3 regions of the Streptomyces sp. NPDC049837 genome follow, and region 2 is predicted to be linked to each of the others. Evidence: predicted binding sites of a transcription regulator. Region 2 holds the regulator's gene; each other region holds the start of a gene.
The links. The regulator HrcA, encoded in region 2, represses chaperone genes, less so after heat shock. The targets are predictions, from matches to a motif close to TTNGCACTCNGNNNNNCNGAGTGCNAA.

Region 1 (6,596 bases), on a different contig from region 2:
CGGCCGTCAGCGGGTCGCGGTCGACGGCCAGGACGCGGATGCCGGCGCGGGCGAGCGCGATGGCGTCGCCGCCGATCCCGCTGCACAGGTCGGCGACGCCGCGCACGCCGAGTTCCTTGAAACGGGCCGCCCGGTACTCCGCGACGGGCTTGCGGGTGGACTGCTCGACGCCGCCGGGCGTGAAGTACATGCGGTGCGCGTCCTGCTCGCCGAACTTCGCCACCGCCCGCTGCCGCAGCCGCGCCTGCCCGATCGCCGCCGTGACGAGGTCGGCCGGGTGCTCGCGGCGCAGCCTGGAGGCGACGGCCAGCTCCTGGGCGGGGGTGTAGTCGCGCAGGGCGGCGAGCAGGGTCTGGCCCTCGTCGGTGAGGAGCGCGGAGAAGGCGGCGAGATCGGTCACCCGGCCCATTGTGGGCCAGGCGGGGGATGGTGCGCGTCAGGCGGCGGTGTCGGCCGGTGGTGGAGGCGGTGCGCTGACAGGATGCGGCGCCATGCAGCTAGTACGACAAAAAGGTCAAAGGGTAAGCAAGCGGGCTCGGATCCTGCTGGGCGCGCTGCTGGTCGCGGCGCTCGGCTCCGCCTGTGCGGGGGAAACCGGCGACGGCGGGCCGGCGGCCGGTGCGGGCGCCGGTGCCGGAGGCCAGGCCGAGCCCGCCGCCGGGCAGCAGCCCCAGCGGCCCCCCGCCGCGTCCGACGCCCTCAATGCGTACGTGGAGAAGGCCCGGCGCGCCCAGGCCGCCCGTGCCCTCGCCGCCAAGAGGTGGGGCCTCAAGGCCACCCCCCTGGCCGCGCCCCCGCCCCCGGCGCCCGGCGACAAGCCGCACATCACCTTCCGCCAGGGCTTCGGAGTCGGTGACCCGACCCTGCCACCGGTCTTCACCACCGTCCCGACCACGGAACGGGTCGTGTTCCTCACGATCGACGACGGCGCGGAGAAGGACCCGCGCCTGCTGCGCATGATGGCCGAACTGGGCATCCCCTACAGCGCCTTCCTCAGCGACTACCTGGTCAAGGAGGACTACGGCTACTTCAAGCGGATGCAGGACCTGGGCGTGGCCCTGCACAACCACACCCTCAACCACCGCTACATGCCCGCCCTTTCGTACGCGGAGCAGAAGCACGAGATCTGCGGCCAGCAGGCCAACATCGAGAAGCGGTACGGCAAACGCCCCACCCTCTTCCGCCCGCCCTACGGCAACTACAACGCCGACACGCTGCGGGCCGCCCAGTCGTGCGGCGTCAGGGCCGTACCCCTGTGGGCGGCCGAAGCCTTCCCCGACCACATGGAGTGGCGCGAATGGGACCGGGACCTGCATCCCGGCGACATCATCCTCACGCACTTCCGGGGCCGGGAGGACTGGAACGGCACCATGCCGGACATGATCCGGCAGGTGATGGACGTCGTCACGGCCAAGGGGTACGCGGTGGCCAGGCTGGAGGACTACGTCTGACCCCGCCCCCGACTGCCTCCCGGAAGCCGGGCCGGCGCCACGGCCGGGCGATGAATTGGCACTCCGCTTGACCGAGTGCTAATCGCGGTCATAGTCTCGGCTCTGGCACTCCCCACTGGAGAGTGCCAACACAGCGACGGGCAGGTCCGGCACCCGCGACGACGGATCCACCTGGTCGCCACCTCAGACAGTTAACCCCGTGAGATCTCCGAAGGGGGAGGTCGGATCGTGACGACCACCAGCTCCAAGGTTGCCATCAAGCCGCTCGAGGACCGCATCGTGGTCCAGCCGCTCGACGCCGAGCAGACCACCGCCTCTGGCCTGGTCATCCCGGACACCGCCAAGGAGAAGCCCCAGGAGGGCGTCGTCCTGGCCGTTGGCCCGGGCCGCTTCGAGAACGGCGAGCGTCTGCCGCTCGACGTCAAGACCGGCGACATCGTGCTGTACAGCAAGTACGGCGGCACCGAGGTGAAGTACAGCGGCGAGGAGTACCTCGTCCTCTCGGCTCGCGACGTGCTCGCGATCGTCGAGAAGTAAGTCACCGCAGAGATTGCTTTTGAGCTGCGCCCCTGGCCCCCGCTGATGACACATTGCCGGGCGGCGAGGGGCGCGGTTCGTTAACCCGAGTTTCCGAGAGGGCTGAATCGCTCCCATGGCGAAGATCCTGAAGTTCGACGAGGACGCCCGTCGCGCCCTTGAGCGCGGCGTCAACAAGCTTGCCGACACGGTCAAGGTGACGATCGGCCCCAAGGGCCGCAACGTCGTCATCGACAAGAAGTTCGGCGCGCCGACCATCACCAACGACGGTGTCACCATCGCCCGCGAGGTCGAGGTCGAGGACCCGTACGAGAACCTCGGCGCCCAGCTCGTGAAGGAGGTGGCGACCAAGACCAACGACATCGCGGGTGACGGCACCACCACCGCCACGGTCCTGGCCCAGGCCCTGGTCCGCGAGGGTCTGCGCAACGTCGCCGCGGGCGCCTCCCCGGCCGCCCTCAAGAAGGGCATCGACGCCGCGGTCAAGGCCGTCTCCGACGAGCTGCTCGCCTCGGCCCGCCCGATCGACGACAAGGCCGACATCGCCGCCGTCGCCGCGCTCTCCGCCCAGGACCAGCAGGTCGGCGAGCTCATCGCCGAGGCCATGGACAAGGTCGGCAAGGACGGTGTCATCACCGTCGAGGAGTCCAACACCTTCGGCCTGGAGCTGGACTTCACCGAGGGCATGGCCTTCGACAAGGGCTACCTGTCCCCGTACATGGTCACCGACCAGGAGCGTATGGAGGCCGTCCTCGACGACCCGTACATCCTGATCCACCAGGGCAAGATCTCCGCGATCACCGACCTGCTCCCGCTGCTGGAGAAGGTCATCCAGGCCGGCTCCTCCAAGCCGCTCCTGATCATCGCCGAGGACGTCGAGGGCGAGGCCCTGTCGACCCTGGTCGTCAACAAGATCCGCGGCACGTTCAACGCCGTCGCGGTCAAGGCCCCCGGCTTCGGCGACCGCCGCAAGGCGATGCTCGGCGACATGGCCGCCCTCACCGGCGCCACCGTCATCGCCGAGGAGGTCGGCCTCAAGCTCGACCAGGCCGGTCTGGACGTGCTGGGCACCGCCCGCCGCGTCACCGTCACCAAGGACGACACCACGATCGTCGACGGCGGTGGCAAGTCCGAGGACGTGACCGGCCGCGTCGCGCAGATCAAGGCCGAGATCGAGACCACGGACTCCGACTGGGACCGCGAGAAGCTCCAGGAGCGCCTCGCGAAGCTGGCCGGCGGCGTGTGCGTGATCAAGGTCGGCGCCGCCACCGAGGTGGAGCTGAAGGAGAAGAAGCACCGCCTGGAGGACGCCATCTCCGCGACCCGCGCCGCGGTCGAGGAGGGCATCGTCTCCGGTGGTGGCTCCGCGCTCGTCCACGCCGTCAAGGTGCTGGACGGCAACCTCGGCAAGGAGGGCGACGAGGCCACCGGTGTCGCGGTCGTCCGCCGCGCCGCCGTCGAGCCGCTGCGCTGGATCGCCGAGAACGCCGGCCTGGAGGGCTACGTCATCACCTCCAAGGTCGCGGAGCTCGACAAGGGCCAGGGCTTCAACGCCGCCACCGGCGAGTACGGCGACCTGGTCAAGGCCGGCGTCATCGACCCGGTCAAGGTCACCCGCTCTGCCCTGGAGAACGCCGCCTCCATCGCCTCCCTGCTGCTCACGACCGAGACCCTGGTCGTCGAGAAGAAGGAAGAGGAGCCGGCGGACGCGGGCCACGGCCACGGTCACGGCCACGCCCACTGACGTCTTCTGACGCCTGCTGAGCGTTTCGAGGCCCGGTGCCCCCGTCGCGGGGGCACCGGGCCTCGGTGTTTCCCGTGCTACGCGGAACGGTTCAGCTCCCACGGCCGCACCGGATCCGCGAACGGCGCGCCCCTCCCGTACCGCTCCAGCTCGTCCAGCGCATGGTCCGCCATCCGGTGCAGCTCGTTGCCGAGCGAGCCCGCGATGTGCGGGGTGAGCAGGACGTTGGGGAGGGTGTAGAGCGGGGAGTCGGGGGGCGGGAGTTCGGGGTCGGTGACGTCGAGTACGGCGTTGAGGCGGCCCGAGGTGAGGTGCGCGAGCAGGGCCGTCTCGTCGATGAGCGAGCCGCGCGAGGTGTTGATGAGCGTCGCGCCGTCCGGCATGAGGGCGAGCTGCGGGGCGCCGATCATGTGGTGCGTGGACGGCAGTTGGGGGGCGTGCACGGAGACGATGTCGGCGCGGGCGCACAGTTCGTCGAGCGTGGCCGGGACGGCGCCGAGCCCCGCGGCCTCGTCGGGGGTGACGTACGGGTCGTACAGCAGGACCTGTACGTCGAAGGGGCGCAGCAGCTCCATCACGCGGCGCCCGATGCGGGAGGCGCCCACGATGCCGACCGTGCGGCGGTGGTTGCCGCTGTCGGCCAGCTCGGTCAGCCAGTCGTGGTCGGCGCGCAGCTCGGCGTACCGCTGTGCGGCGCGCAGGACGCGTTTGCCGGCCAGCAGGATGGTGGCGAGCGTGTACTCCGCGACGGGCAGGGCGTTGGCCGCGGCGGCCGAGGCCACCGTGATGCCGCGCTCCCAGCAGGCGTCGGTGACGTGGTGCTTGACCGATCCGGCGGCGTGGACGACGGCGCGCAGGCGTGGGGCCCGGTCCAGGACGGCTGCGGTGAGCGGCGTGGCGCCCCAGCAGGTGAACAGCACCTCGGCCTCCGCGAGCGCGGCAGCGACGGGGGGCGGGGGCGCGGCCAGGTCGTGGGCGACCAGGTGCGGGTCGGTACGCGCGAGGGCGGTGAGGCGGGCGCGGTGGGCGTCGGTGAGCAGGCGGCCGGCGATGCCCGGGGCCATCGCCAGGAGGACGGCGGGCCGATTGTCAGTGGTGTGGTGCATGGTGGAACGTGAGCTCCTCAACGGCGGCACGGGCGGCGGCCTCACTTGACGCTGCCGGCGGTCAGACCGGCCTTCCAGTGGCGCTGGAGCGAGACGAAGGCGACGACGAGGGGGACGACGGCGAGCAGGGAGCCGGTGACGACGAGGGGGTAGAAGTCCGGTTCGGCGTGGGCGTTGCTGTTCCATGCGTACAGGCCGAGGCTCAGGGGGAAGAGCCGCTGGTCCGAGAGCATCACCAGGGGGAGGAAGAAGTTGTTCCAGATGGCGGTGAACTGGAAGAGGAAGACGGTCACGAAGCCGGGCATGATCATGCGCAGCCCGATCGACCAGAAGGCGCGCAGTTCGCCCGCCCCGTCGATACGGGCGGCCTCCAGGGCCTCGTCGGGGATGTAGCCGGCGCTGAAGACCCGGGCGAGGTAGACGCCGAACGGGTTGACCAGGACGGGGATGAGCACGGCCCAGTAGGTGTTGACGACGCCGGTCTTGCTGGCGAGCAGGTACATGGGCAGGGCGAGCGCGGTGGTGGGGACCAGCACGCCCATCAGGACGACGCCGAAGAGCTTCTCCTTGCCCCGGAAGTCGTACTTGTCGAAGGCGTAGCCCGCGGCGACGCAGATCAGCGAGCAGGCCAGCGCCCCGCCGCCCGCGTACAGCAGGCTGTTGAGGTACCAGCGGAAGTACACCCCGTCGCCGTACTCGGCGAGCCGGGTGAGGTTGCCCGCGAGGTCGAAGCCCTCGAAGGAGAAGGCGTTCCCGGCCAGCAGCCCGCCCGCGTCCTTGGTGGCGGCGGTGACCAGCCAGACGAGGGGGAAGAGCATGTAGGCGGCGGACAGGAGCAGGGCCCCGTTGACGGCGGCCCGGGACAGCCATCGGCTCGGCGGCCGGTGGGCGCGTGCGTTCCTTGCGGCCGGGGGCGCGGTGATCCGCGTCGCGGACGGCGGGGTGGTGACGGTCGCGCTCATGTGCGCTTCTCCTTCCGGCGGCCGGTGAGGCGGGTGACGGCGAAGGACAGCAGCGCGGCGGTGAGTGCGAGGAGGACGGAGGCGGCGGCCGCGAGTCCGTAGTCGTTGCGGTCGAAGGCCGCGGTGTACGCGTACATGTTCGGCGTCCAGGTGGAGGTGACGGCGGAGCCCGTGCCCTTGTTGAGGATCAGCGGCTCGGTGAAGAGCTGGAGTGAGCCGATGACGGTGAACAGCGTGACCATCGCCAAGGAGGCGCGGATCAGCGGGAGTTTGATGCTGAACGCGGTGCGCCAGGCGCCGGCCCCGTCGACCGTGGCGGCTTCGAGGACGGAGCGGTCGATGGCCTGGAGGGCCGCGTAGAAGATGACCATGTTGTAGCCGAGCCATTCCCACAGCGCGATGTTGACCACGGAGGGGAGGGCGCCTTCGGGTGAGAAGAAGTCGAAGCCGATGCCGCCGGACTCCATGGCCTTGACGACCGGGCTGAGCTGGGGCGTGTAGAGGTACACCCAGATCAGCGCGGCGATGATGCCGGGTACGGCGTGCGGCAGGAACAGCGCGAGCTGGAAGAAGCGGCGGGCGCGGGCGAGCGCCGAGTCGAGCAGCAGGGCGAGGCCGAGGGCTCCGGCGAGCAGGAGCGGAATGTAGAGCAGGCAGTATCCGAGCAGGACGCCGAATCCCTCGCGGAAGGCCCGGTCGCCCAGCGCCGCCAGGTAGTTGTCGAGGCCGCTGAAGACGGTCTCGGTGCCGCCGAAGCCCAGCCCCGACTGCTTCTCGGTGAACAGGCTGAGCCAGA
Region 2 (6,596 bases):
CAGGGTGACCGGGCGCCCCTCCAGGAGGAAGCCCCTCGGCGCCAGCGGGAACACCCGGTGCTTGCCGAACCGGTCCTCCAGGGTCACCGTGCCCGCCTCGCAGCGGATCACCGCCCCGCAGAACCCGGTGCTCACCTCCTCGACCACCAGATCGGGGTCGGCGGGCACCTCGGGAGCGGGCCCGGACTTCTTCCACGGCGGCGTCAGGTCAGGGTCGTAAGCGCGCATTCGGCAGACGCTACGACACCCCGAACCGGCGGGCCAGTTCATCGCGTTGGGCGCGCACGAAGGCGGCGTCGACGACGGCACCGTGCCCCGGGACGTACACGGCGTCCTCTCCGCCCAGGTCCAGCAGCCGGTCCAGGGCGGCCGGCCAGCGCGACGGGATGGCGTCCGGCCCGGCCTGCGGGTCGCCCGACTCCTCCACCAGGTCGCCGCACAGGACGACCTCCTGGGAGCCCGGTACGAGCACGGCCAGGTCGTGGCCGCTGTGGCCCGGGCCCACGTTGGCCAGCAGCACCTGCCGCCCGCCCAGCTCCAGCGTCCACTCGCCGCACACCAGGTGGTGCGGGGCCACCAGCACGTCCGTCGCCTCGACGGCGTCCGCCTCGGCGACCCCGTGCCGTACGGCGTCGCGGCGCAGCCCCTCGCGGTCCTTGGTCAGTACGGTGTCGACGCCGACCGCCCCGAAGACCTCCGCCCCCGCGAACGCCGCCGTGCCGAGCACATGATCGAAATGGGGGTGACTCAGTGCGATGTGCGTCACTCTCCGGCCGCCCATCAGCGCCTGCGCCTGTGCCCGGATCTCGGCGCCCTCACGGAGCGTGGCGCCCGTGTCGAACAGCAGGGCCCGGTCCTCGCCGACCACCAACGCCGTGGTCGCGTCCCACACCGGCAGCCTCCTGCGGCCGATCCCGTCGGCGAGACGCTCCCATCCGAAGTCTTCCCAACTGACGTCCATACCGCGACGCTATCGGCAACCACCAGCGCCGTCTCGCGGTAGCGTGGCCCGCCGCCCTTGCCGGGGGCGTACCCCGGCGCCGTACACTGGCCGGGGACAACTGGCACTCGGGCATCGCGAGTGCCAGCCAAGCAGAAGGAACCACAGCCAGACGGAGGTGCGCGCGATGCTCAGCGAACGCAGACTCGAGGTGCTGCGCGCCATCGTCCAGGACTACGTCGGCACCGAGGAGCCCGTCGGGTCGAAGGCCCTCACGGAGCGCCACAACCTCGGCGTCTCGCCCGCCACCGTGCGCAACGACATGGCGGTGCTGGAGGAGGAGGGCTTCATCGCCCAGCCCCACACCAGCGCGGGCCGCATCCCCACGGACAAGGGCTACCGCCTCTTCGTCGACAAGCTCGCCGGCGTCAAGCCGCTGTCGACGCCGGAGCGGCGTGCCATCCAGAACTTCCTGGACGGAGCCGTCGACCTCGACGACGTCGTCGGCCGCACGGTACGGCTGCTCGCGCAGCTCACCCGGCAGGTCGCGGTCGTGCAGTACCCGTCCCTGACGCGCTCCACCGTGCGCCACGTGGAACTGCTGTCGCTGGCCCCCGCCCGGCTGATGCTCGTCCTGATCACCGACACCGGGCGCGTGGAGCAGCGCATGGTCGACTGCCCCGCGCCGTTCGGCGAGACGTCCGTCGCGGATCTGCGGGCGCGGCTGAACAGCCGCGTCGTGGGACGCCGCTTCACGGACGTACCGCAGTTGGTGCAGGACCTTCCCGAGTCCTTCGAGGCGGAGGACCGGGGCACGGTCTCCACGGTGCTGGCCACGCTGCTGGAGACGCTCGTGGAAGAGACCGAGGAGCGGCTGATGATCGGCGGTACCGCCAATCTCACCCGCTTCGGGCACGACTTCCCGCTGACGATCCGGCCGGTGCTGGAGGCGCTGGAGGAGCAGGTGGTGCTCCTCAAGCTGCTCGGCGAGGCCAAGGACTCGGCCATGACCGTACGTATCGGGCACGAGAACGCCCATGAGGGGCTCAACTCCACGTCCGTCGTCGCGGTCGGCTACGGTTCGGGCGACGAGGCAGTCGCCAAACTCGGCGTGGTCGGACCGACCCGCATGGACTACCCCGGAACGATGGGAGCGGTACGCGCAGTGGCACGTTACGTCGGACAGATCCTGGCGGAGTCGTAAGTGGCCACGGACTATTACGCCGTACTCGGCGTGCGCCGCGACGCGTCCCAGGACGAGATCAAGAAGGCGTTCCGGAGGCTCGCCCGCGAGCTGCACCCGGACGTCAACCCCGATCCGAAGACGCAGGAGCGGTTCAAGGAGATCAACGCCGCCTACGAGGTGTTGTCGGACCCGCAGAAGAAGCAGGTCTACGACCTCGGCGGTGACCCGCTGTCCGCCTCCGGCGGCGGCGCGGGCGCGGGTGGCTTCGGCGCGGGTGGCTTCGGCAACTTCTCCGACATCATGGACGCCTTCTTCGGTACGGCGTCCCAGCGCGGCCCCCGGTCGCGCACCCGGCGCGGCCAGGACGCCATGATCCGTCTGGAGGTCGAGCTCCAGGAGGCGGCCTTCGGCACGACCAAGGACATCCAGGTCGACACGGCCGTCGTCTGTACGACGTGTTCCGGCGAGGGCGCGGCGCCCGGTACGTCGGCCCAGACGTGCGACATGTGCCGCGGCCGTGGCGAGGTCTCCCAGGTCACCCGGTCCTTCCTGGGCCAGGTCATGACGTCCCGCCCCTGCCCCCAGTGCCAGGGCTTCGGCACCGTGGTCCCCACCCCGTGCCCGGAGTGCGCGGGCGACGGCCGGGTCCGCTCCCGCCGTACGCTCACGGTCAAGATCCCGGCCGGTGTGGACAACGGCACCCGCATCCAGCTCGCCGGCGAGGGCGAGGTCGGCCCTGGCGGTGGCCCGGCGGGCGACCTGTACGTCGAGATCCACGAGCTGCCGCACCCGGTCTTCCAGCGGCGCGGCGACGACCTGCACTGCACGGTGACGATCCCGATGACGGCGGGCGCGCTCGGTACGAAGGTGCCGCTGGAGACGCTCGACGGCATGGAGGAGGTCGACATCCGGCCCGGTACGCAGTCGGGCCAGTCGATCCCGCTGCACGGGCGCGGTGTCACGCACCTGCGGGGCGGCGGGCGCGGTGACCTCATCGTGCACGTCGAGGTCCAGACGCCGTCGAAGCTGGACCCGGAGCAGGAGCGGCTGCTGCGGGAGCTGGCCAAGCTGAGGGGCGAGGAGCGGCCCACGGGTCAGTTCCAGCCGGGGCAGCAGGGCCTGTTCTCCCGCCTCAAGGACGCGTTCAACGGCCGCTAGGCCGTTCCGCACGAGGCGGGTGCCGGGCGCGCGGGCCCGGGGTTCGGTACGGGCGCGGGGGCGTGACACCATGCGTGCATGTCCTCCGCACTGACCGATCTCTGCCGGTACCCGATCGTGCAGGCCCCCATGGCGGGTGGCGCCTCCTGTCCGCAGCTCGTCGCGGCCGTGTCCGACGCCGGCGGCCTGGGTTTCCTCGCCGCCGGGTACAAGACCGCCGACGGCATGTACCAGGAGATCAAGCAGTTGCGCGGCCTGACCTCGCGGCCCTTCGGCGTCAACCTGTTCATGCCGCAGCCCGGGCAGGCCGACCCCGCCGCCGTCGACGTGTACCGGCACCAGCTCGCCGGTGAGGCCAACTGGTACGACACGCCCCTCGGCGACCCCGACGCCGGGCGGGACGACGGGTACGAGGCCAAGCTGGCCGTCCTGCTGGACGACCCGGTGCCGGTGGTGTCGTTCACCTTCGGGTGCCCGAGCCGCCAGACGGTGGCCGCGTTCAGGCGGGCCGGGACGGTCACCGTCGTGACGGTCACGTCGGTCGAGGAGGCACAGGCCGCGCAGTACGCGGGCGCCGACGCCCTGTGCGTCCAGGGCGTCGAGGCCGGCGGGCACCAGGGCACGCACCGCGACGACCCGGAGGCCGGCGGGACCGGCACGGGGCTGCTGTCGCTGATCCCGCTGGTGCGGGAGGCGGTACCGCTGCCGGTCGTCGCCGCGGGCGGCCTGATGCGCGGCAACCAGATCGCCGCCGTCCTCGCGGCTGGCGCCGAGGCCGCGCAGCTCGGCACGGCGTTCCTGGTGTGCCCCGAGTCGGGCGCGCACGCCCTGCACAAGCAGGCCATGACCAACCCGCTGTTCGTCCGCACCGAGCTGACGCGCGCGTTCTCGGGGCGCCCCGCGCGGGGCCTGGTCAACCGGTTCATGCACGAGCACGGCCCGTACGCCCCGGCCGCGTACCCCGAGGTGCACCACCTGACGAGCGGGCTGCGCAAGGCCGCCGCCAAGGCGGGCGACCCGCAGGGCATGGCACTGTGGGCCGGGCAGGGCCACCGGATGGCGCGCGACCTGCCCGCCGGGCGCCTGGTGGAGGTCCTCAACGCAGAGCTGGACGCGGCGGTGGCCGCCCTCGCGCTGCGGGGCGTGGCGTCATGACCGCCCCCGTCTTCCTGGTCGACCACGTGCCGGGCACGCCCGGGGCCGTCACGCTCGACGGGCCCGAGGGGCGGCACGCCGTGTCGGTACGGCGGCTGCGGGTCGGCGAGGAGATCGTCCTGACGGACGGCGCCGGCACCGGCGCGTACGGCACGGTCGCGGCCGTCGAGGGCAAGGACCGCCTCGACGTGGCGGTGACGGAGGTACGTACGGAGCCCGCGCCCAGCCCCCGTATCACCGTCGTCCAGGCCCTGCCCAAGGGCGACCGGGGCGAGCTCGCGGTGGAGACCATGACGGAGACGGGCGTCGACGCGATCGTGCCGTGGGCGGCGTCCCGCTGCATCACGCAGTGGAAGGGCGACCGTGGCCTGAAGGCGCTCGGCAAGTGGCGGGCCACCGCGCGGGAGGCGGGCAAGCAGTCGCGCCGGCTCCGCTTCCCGGACGTCGCGGACGCGGCGTCGACCAAGCGGGTCGCCGAGCTGCTCGCCGCCGCCGACTTCGCGGCCGTCCTCCACGAGGAGGGCGCCGAGCCGCTGGCGGCCGCCGAACTGCCCGCCACCGGTGACATCGTGCTCGTGGTGGGCCCCGAAGGGGGCGTGGCGCCCGACGAGCTGGCGGCGTTCGCCGAGGCCGGCGCGAAGCCGTACCGACTCGGCCGCAGCGTACTGCGCACTTCGACCGCCGGAACGGCCGCCACGGCCCTGCTGCTGGGCCGCACCGGCCGCTGGTCCTGAAAACCCCCGTCGTTTCAGGCGACCAGCGTGTCGAACAGGGGCCAGCCGTCGGCCTCGTGAATGCCGTGTGCGGTCGGCAGCAGGCCGCACGACGCGGCCTCGCCGAGAAGGCGGCGAACGACGCCCGGCTCGTGCAGGTTGAGGTCGTGGCCGTGGATGTCGCCCACCGACCCCGACGGCCAGTAGCCGCCCTGGGTCACGCGTCCCCGCATGTCACGGAAGACCAGCCGCAGTTGGGCGTGGCGCGCGTCGGCGCGGCGCAGCGTCAGCAGTTCGCGGCACGGGGGGTGTTGATGCCCCACCGACCACAGCCAGGTCGTGCCGTCCACGACCAGCCGCCGCGGGACGCGATCTCGTCTCATCGCGCCCACAGTAGGGGGGCACCGGGCCGATTGTCGTACCCAATTCGTAGGGTGGCGGCATGTCCGACGAGTCTCCTCTCCTCCGCAGCCTGCGCGCCGCCGTCGCCGCCGCGCCCGACGACGTTCCCCTGCGGCTGCACCTCGCCGAACTCCTGCTCCAGGCGGGGCGCAACGACGAAGCCGTGACCGAGGCGGCCGTCGCCCTCCAGCACGCGCCCGGCGACGCGGACGCCCGCGCGCTGATGACGCGTGCCATGGGACTCCCCGAAGCGCCCCGCCCGGCACCGCGAGCACCCCAAGCCCCGGAGCACCGCGACGAGTTCGACTGGGCAGCCGCCGAGCAGGAGGTCGGCGACATCGTGCCGCCCCGGTTCGTCGAGGGCACCGAGGCGCCCCTCACCGTCGACGGCCTCGGCGACGACCCGGGCGGCGCCGACGCCTGGGAGGTGGACGCGCCCGGCGCGGTCCGGCTCGCGGACGTCGGCGGCATGCAGGAGGTCAAGGACCGGCTGGAGGCCGCGTTCCTGGCGCCCATGCGCAACCCCGAGCTGCGCAAGCTGTACGGCAAGAGCCTGCGCGGCGGCCTGCTGCTGTACGGGCCGCCCGGCTGCGGCAAGACGTTCATCGCCCGCGCGGTCGCCGGTGAACTCGGCGCGAGCTTCCTGTCGATCTCGCTCAGCGACATCCTCGACATGTACATCGGCGCCTCCGAGAAGAACGTCCACGACATCTTCGAGACCGCCCGCGCCCAGGCCCCCTGCGTCGTCTTCCTCGACGAACTCGACGCGCTGGGCGCCAAGCGCAGCCGCAGTCACCACAGCGGGCTGCGCAACGTCGTCAACCAGCTCCTGACCGAACTGGACGGTATCGCCGCCGACAGCAACGAGGGCGTGTTCGTCCTCGCCGCCACCAACGTCCCCTGGGACGTGGACATCGCCCTGCGCCGGCCCGGCCGCCTCGACCGCACCCTGCTCGTCCTGCCGCCCGACGCCGCCGCGCGGGACGCGATCCTCCGCTACCACCTGCGCGACCGCCCCATCGAGTCGGTCGACCTCGGCAAG
Region 3 (6,596 bases), on a different contig from region 2:
GTGCCCGCGCGACAGCCGGAGCTGGGCCGTGCGGTAGATCGCCGCCGCCATCCGGCCCAGCGCCCGCTCGTCCTGGTGCCGGTGCTTGCGCACGCCCACGTCCACCTGGGCGAGGGCGTCGAGGCCCACGGTGTGCAGGGCGTCCACGAGGAGGCCCAGCTCGACCCCGTAGCCGACGGGGAAGGGCAGCCGCTCCAGGAGCGAGCGGCGGGCCGCGTACTCGCCGCCCAGCGGCTGGACGAACCCGGCGAGCTGGGGCCAGTGCAGGTTCAGCAGCGGCCGCGCCACCAGCTCGGTCACCCGCCCGCCGTGGCCGGCGACGCCCGCGAGGGGCCGGTCGTACATGGCCTTGACGAAGTGGACGGACGGGTCGGTGAGAAGCGGGCCGACGATGCCGGTGACGAAATCGGCCGAGAAGTCACGCAGGTCGGCGTCGACGAAGCAGACGATGTCGCCGCTGGTGGCGAGGAGGGAGCGCCACAGCACCTCGCCCTTGCCGGGGAGGGCGGGTATGCGGGGGAGTATCGCGTCCCGGTGCACCACGCGCGCGCCCGCGGCGGCGGCGACCTCGGAGGTGCGGTCCGTGGAGCCCGAGTCGATCACCACGAGTTCGTCGACGAGGGGCGCGGAGGGGGACATGAGGTCGCGGCGGATGACGGTGACGATGTCGCCGACCGTCGCCTCCTCGTTCAGCGCCGGCAGGACGACACTGACGGTCGTACTGTGCTTGGCCGCGAGCAGCCGGTCGAGCGGTCGGTCGGCCACGGACCAGGACCGCCGCTCCAGCCAGCGCTCCACCTCTTCCAGCACGTGATCTCCATCTCGCGTTTCGGACGACCATCTCAAGTGTCCGGGGGTTCGGTTACAGTCTTGAACAACGCGGATGACCGTCGCATGTCGGGTCCCCGTGCAGACAATCGAATACCGCTCATCCAGAGGGGCAGAGGGATACGGCCCGTTGAAGCCCCGGCAACCCTCCAGCCGGCACTCGCAAGATCTTGCGCGAGGCCCCGGCTAGGGAAGGTGCCAAATCCGTCTCATGGCGAAGTGCGCCATGAGGAAGATGAGGAGAAAGGGCCTCGCCTCCATGGCTGTACAGACTGTCGCCACCGCCAAGAACGTCGACCTCGGGCCTGCTTCCGCCCTCTCCTGTCGCGAATGCGGCGAGCGCTTCGAGCTCGGTCCCATTTTCGCCTGTGAGCTGTGTTTCGGGCCCCTGGAGATCGCGTACGACCTGCCGGTCGGCGACCCCGAGGGGCTGCGCAAGCGCATCGAGGCCGGGCCCGCGAACATCTGGCGGTACGCGCCACTGCTCCCCGTCCCGGCGGACGTGACCGACAAGCCGAACCTGAACCCGGGCTGGACCAAGCTCGTCCAGGCCGACAACCTGGGCCGTGAGCTGGGCGTCGAGCCGGGCAAACTGTTCGTCAAGGACGACTCCGGCAACCCGACGCACTCCTTCAAGGACCGTGTCGTCGCCCAGGCCCTGGAGGCCGCCCGCGCCTTCGGTTTCACCACCCTCTCCTGCTCCTCGACGGGCAACCTGGCGGGTGCCGTCGGCGCCGCGGCCGCGCGGGCCGGTTTCCGGTCGTGCGTGTTCATCCCGCACGACCTGGAGCAGGGCAAGGTCGTCATGGCGGCGGTCTACGGCGGTGACCTGGTCGGCATCGAGGGCACCTACGACGACGTGAACCGCTTCTGCTCCGAGCTGATCGGCGACCCGCTGGGCGAGGGCTGGGGCTTCGTCAACGTCAACCTGCGGCCGTACTACGCCGAGGGTTCGAAGACGCTGGCGTACGAGATCTGCGAGCAGCTCGGGTGGCGACTGCCCGACCAGCTCGTCATCCCGATCGCATCCGGCTCGCAGCTCACGAAGATCGACAAGGGGCTCCAGGAGCTGATCAAGCTCGGCCTGGTCGAGGACAAGCCGTACAAGATCTTCGGCGCCCAGGCGGAGGGCTGCTCCCCGGTGTCGGCGGCCTTCAAGGCCGGTCACGACGTCGTACGGCCCCAGAAGCCGAACACCATCGCCAAGTCGCTGGCGATCGGCAACCCGGCCGACGGCCCGTACGTCCTGGACATCGCGCGCCGGACGGGCGGCGCGGTGGAGGACGTCAACGACGAGCAGGTCGTGGACGCGATCAAGCTGCTGGCCCGGACCGAGGGCATCTTCGCCGAGACGGCGGGCGGGGTGACCGTGGGCGTGACGAAGAAGCTGATCGAGGCGGGTCTGCTGGACCCGTCGCTGACCACGGTCGTGCTCAACACGGGCGACGGCCTGAAGACCCTCGACGCGGTGGCCCCGACGACGGGCCCGACCGCGACGATCCGCCCGAGCCTGGACGCGTTCCGCGACGCCGGCCTGGCCTGACCCGACCTGAAAGGCACCACGAACATGAGCGTCAACGTCCGCATCCCCACCATCCTCCGTTCGTACACGGACGGCCAGGCCGAGGTCACGGCGGAGGGCGCGACCCTCTCCGAGGTCATCGAGTCGCTGGAGAAGAACCACCCGGGCATCGCCGCCCGCGTCCTGGACGACCAGGGCAAGCTCCGCCGGTTCGTGAACGTGTACGTCAACGATGATGACGTGCGCTTCGAGCAGGGTCTGGAGACCGCCACGCCCGACGGGGCGGGTGTCTCCATCATTCCGGCCGTCGCAGGCGGCTGCTGACGTACGCAGCGTTACCTCCATTGCCCCCTCCGCGAGCTAAGCGGAGGGGGCAATTCTGCATGGTTGAGCGCGGTAGAGTTGGGGAAGTCCCCGCCGCTGCCAGTGCCGCCCGCATATGAGAATGGGGCGAGGCGGCGACAAGATGCAGTCAATGTGAGCTTGAGAGTTGCGCCATTTGCGCACTTTGCCGGGCCCGACTTGCCCGGGATTCTGGCCAATTCGGCCATCTTTTCCGTTCACCCATGCTCGGAATTCTCGTCCGATTGACCTGTTGCAGACGGCAGTTGGGCAGATACATTCAGCGGCGGTCGACGCGTTCCGGCGCACGCCCGCACCTGTCAGCGGGTGAGGTCTGACCCGGGTCCGCGAAGTGCGGTCCTGTGCAAGGGCCAGTAATAGGGGAGTTAGGCATGGCTCAGGGCACCGTCAAGTGGTTCAACGCGGAGAAGGGGTACGGCTTCATCGCGGTCGACGGTGGTGCGGATGTTTTCGTCCACTACAGCGCGATCCAGATGGACGGCTACCGCACCCTTGAAGAAGGTCAGCGAGTCGAGTTCGAGATCTCGCAGGGCCAGAAGGGTCCGCAGGCGGACATGGTCAAGCTCGCCGCCGGCTGAGAGCCGCGTCGCGATCGACCGACCATCGACTGTCGACATCGCAAGTGCCGAGGGGCCCGCGTTCCAGGGGACGCGGGCCCCTCGCGCGTGTCCGGACCCCTGTCCTGCCCCTGGCGGACCCCTGTCTCGTATGCGAGAGGCGCTTGCACTCGTAGGGGTCGAGTGCTAATCATTGGCGTTAGCACTCTGAAGGTGAGAGTGACAACGAAGGACCGGGTCGGTGAGGTCCGCAGGCCGGTGGGGCAAGGAACCACAGGGGCATGCAGGCCGTCCGTCGCGGGCGCCAGCGCGGTCCGGAGCATCCACCCCAGTCCGGGAGGACCACTTCACATGGCCAAGATCATCGCGTTCGACGAGGAGGCACGGCGCGGCCTCGAGCGCGGCATGAACCAGCTCGCCGACGCCGTCAAGGTGACCCTGGGCCCCAAGGGTCGCAACGTCGTCCTCGAGAAGAAGTGGGGCGCCCCCACGATCACCAACGATGGTGTCTCCATCGCCAAGGAGATCGAGCTCGAGGACCCGTACGAGAAGATCGGCGCCGAGCTGGTCAAGGAAGTCGCCAAGAAGACGGACGACGTCGCCGGTGATGGTACGACCACCGCGACCGTTCTCGCCCAGGCGCTCGTCCGCGAGGGTCTGCGCAACGTCGCCGCCGGTGCCAACCCGATGGCCCTGAAGCGCGGCATCGAGACCGCCGTCGAGGCCGTCTCCGGCGCGCTGCTGGAGCAGGCGAAGGATGTCGAGACCAAGGAGCAGATCGCTTCCACGGCCTCCATCTCCGCCGCCGACACCCAGATCGGCGAGCTCATCGCCGAGGCCATGGACAAGGTCGGCAAGGAAGGCGTCATCACCGTCGAGGAGTCCCAGACCTTCGGTCTGGAGCTGGAGCTCACCGAGGGTATGCGCTTCGACAAGGGCTACATCTCGGCGTACTTCGCCACCGACATGGAGCGTATGGAGGCGTCGCTCGACGACCCGTACATCCTGATCGTCAACTCCAAGATCTCCGCGGTGAAGGACCTGCTCCCGCTGCTGGAGAAGGTCATGCAGTCCGGCAAGCCGCTGCTGATCATCGCCGAGGACGTCGAGGGCGAGGCCCTGTCGACCCTGGTCGTCAACAAGATCCGTGGCACGTTCAAGTCCGTCGCCGTCAAGGCCCCGGGCTTCGGCGACCGCCGCAAGGCCATGCTGAACGACATCGCCATCCTCACCGGTGGCCAGGTCATCTCCGAGGAGGTCGGCCTCAAGCTGGAGAACGCCGGCCTGGACCTGCTGGGCCGCGCCCGCAAGGTCGTCATCACCAAGGACGAGACCACCATCGTCGACGGTGCCGGTGACAGCGAGCAGGTCGCGGGTCGCGTCAACCAGATCCGCGCCGAGATCGAGAACTCCGACTCGGACTACGACCGCGAGAAGCTCCAGGAGCGCCTGGCGAAGCTGGCCGGCGGCGTGGCCGTCATCAAGGCCGGTGCCGCCACCGAGGTCGAGCTCAAGGAGCGCAAGCACCGCATCGAGGACGCGGTGCGCAACGCCAAGGCCGCCGTCGAGGAGGGCATCGTCGCCGGTGGTGGCGTGGCCCTGCTCCAGGCGTCCAGCGTCTTCGAGAAGCTGGAGCTCGAGGGCGACGAGGCGACCGGCGCCAACATCGTCAAGCTGGCCCTTGAGGCCCCGCTGAAGCAGATCGCCGTCAACGGTGGTCTCGAGGGCGGCGTCATCGTCGAGAAGGTGCGCAACCTGCCCGTCGGCCACGGCCTGAACGCCGCGACCGGTGAGTACGTCGACATGATCGCCGAGGGCATCATCGACCCCGCCAAGGTGACCCGCTCTGCCCTGCAGAACGCGTCCTCCATCGCGGCGCTCTTCCTCACCACCGAGGCCGTCATCGCCGACAAGCCGGAGAAGGCCGCGGCCGGTGCTCCGGGCGGCATGCCGGGCGGTGACATGGACTTCTGATCCGCTCGCGGATCAGACACGTCCTTTCGTTCCGAGGGCGGTACCCCTTCTCCCAGGGGGTGCCGCCCTCGGGCGTTCTACGCTGGTCTCATGGCCGTCGACGTCCTGACCGAGACCGTGATCGACGCCCCGTGCGACCTCGTCGCCGCGTACGCCGCCGATCCCTCGACCGCGCCCGAGTGGTACCGGAACATCGTGTCGGTGGAGTGGGAGACCGAGTCGGAGGTACGGGTGGGCGCCAGGGCCGCGTTCGTCGCCCGCTTCCTCGGTCGCCGGCTCGTCTACACGTACGAGATCGTCGAGTACGAGCCCGGGCGGAAGCTTGTGATGCGGGCGGATCAAGGCCCGTTCCCCATGGAGACCACGTACACCTGGGAGCCGTACGGGGTCGAGGGCGACCGGACGCGGATGACGCTGCGGAACCGTGGCGGAGGCGGCAGCCGCCTCGCCGCCATGGCGGTACGGCGCGCCAACCGCAAGGACCTCGCCATGCTGCGGCACCTGCTGGAGATGCGGTACGGCCCCGGGGCGTGATGGTCCCGGGGCCGTCGCGCTCTCTTATCGCTTGAGGCCCGCTACGAACGCGGACCAGGCGGCGGCCCGGAACACGAGCTTGGGGCCGGTGGGGTTCTTGGAGTCACGGACGGGGACGAGGTCGGGGTGGCCGTCGGCCACTTCGAGGCAGTCGCCGCCGCTGGGGCCGCTGTACGTCGACTTGCGCCACGTGGCGACTTCCAGGCAGTTCCCGCCGCTGGCGTCGCTGTAGCTCGACTTGCGCCACTCAAGGATGTCGATCTTCATGGGCGTAATCCTCCGCCACTGATTCGATCAGGGCCAGGGATTCTTGGGGTGACAGTGCGCTGGCCCCGAGCAGATCGTAGGACAGTTCGTAGTGTTTGACGGTGGCCGGGTCGTCGTGCAACTGCCCTGAGCCCAGGCTTTCGAGGTAGGCCAGCGGGGGCGCGTCGTCGAAGGACATGAGTTTGAGCGCGCCCGCCAGGGCCATGTGCGCACCCGCCTTGAACGGGATGACCTGCACGATCACCCGGTGACAGCGGCCCAACGCCGCGATGTGGCGCAGCGCCCCGGCCATCACCGCCGGGCCGCCCACCTCTCGTCGTAGGACCGCCTCGTCCAGGACGGTCCAGAACAGCGGCTTCGCCGGGTCGTCGAGGATGTGCGTGCGGGCGAGTCGCGCCTCGACCAGGTCGTCGATGACGTCGTCCGAGGCGGTGGGGCGCCCGCCACGGAACACGGCCCGCGCGTACGGCTCCGTCTGGAGCACGCCCGGGATCAGCAGCGGCGCGTACTCCTTGATCGCCGTCGCGACCGCTTCCGCCTCCGCCGCCTCG

Region 1: groES (co-chaperone GroES) is a predicted target of HrcA. The motif match lies at 1,507-1,533, and genes of this name have one in related genera.
Region 3: groL (chaperonin GroEL) is a predicted target of HrcA. The motif match lies at 3,470-3,496, and genes of this name have one in related genera.

The regions. Positions count from the first base shown of each region.
Region 1 is NZ_JBFAMP010000009.1:224,938-231,533, forward strand. It holds gene AB0J57_RS24770 (class I SAM-dependent methyltransferase) at 1-409, opposite strand, end outside; gene AB0J57_RS24775 (polysaccharide deacetylase family protein) at 492-1,451, shown strand; gene groES (co-chaperone GroES) at 1,680-1,988, shown strand; gene groL (chaperonin GroEL) at 2,104-3,732, shown strand; gene AB0J57_RS24790 (hydroxyacid dehydrogenase) at 3,810-4,838, opposite strand; gene AB0J57_RS24795 (carbohydrate ABC transporter permease) at 4,880-5,800, opposite strand; gene AB0J57_RS24800 (sugar ABC transporter permease) at 5,797-6,596, opposite strand, start outside.
Region 2 is NZ_JBFAMP010000006.1:447,731-454,326, reverse strand. It holds gene AB0J57_RS19885 (DUF3097 domain-containing protein) at 1-228, opposite strand, end outside; gene AB0J57_RS19880 (MBL fold metallo-hydrolase) at 239-961, opposite strand; gene hrcA (heat-inducible transcriptional repressor HrcA) at 1,128-2,144, shown strand; gene dnaJ (molecular chaperone DnaJ) at 2,145-3,284, shown strand; gene AB0J57_RS19865 (nitronate monooxygenase) at 3,363-4,439, shown strand; gene AB0J57_RS19860 (16S rRNA (uracil(1498)-N(3))-methyltransferase) at 4,436-5,173, shown strand; gene AB0J57_RS19855 (hypothetical protein) at 5,188-5,535, opposite strand; gene AB0J57_RS19850 (ATP-binding protein) at 5,595-6,596, shown strand, end outside.
Region 3 is NZ_JBFAMP010000005.1:467,755-474,350, reverse strand. It holds gene AB0J57_RS17080 (glucosyl-3-phosphoglycerate synthase) at 1-810, opposite strand, end outside; SAM riboswitch class I at 926-1,070, shown strand; gene thrC (threonine synthase) at 1,088-2,371, shown strand; gene AB0J57_RS17070 (ubiquitin-like small modifier protein 1) at 2,396-2,674, shown strand; gene AB0J57_RS17065 (cold-shock protein) at 3,085-3,291, shown strand; gene groL (chaperonin GroEL) at 3,622-5,244, shown strand; gene AB0J57_RS17055 (SRPBCC family protein) at 5,335-5,778, shown strand; gene AB0J57_RS17050 (DUF397 domain-containing protein) at 5,803-6,045, opposite strand; gene AB0J57_RS17045 (helix-turn-helix transcriptional regulator) at 6,026-6,596, opposite strand, start outside.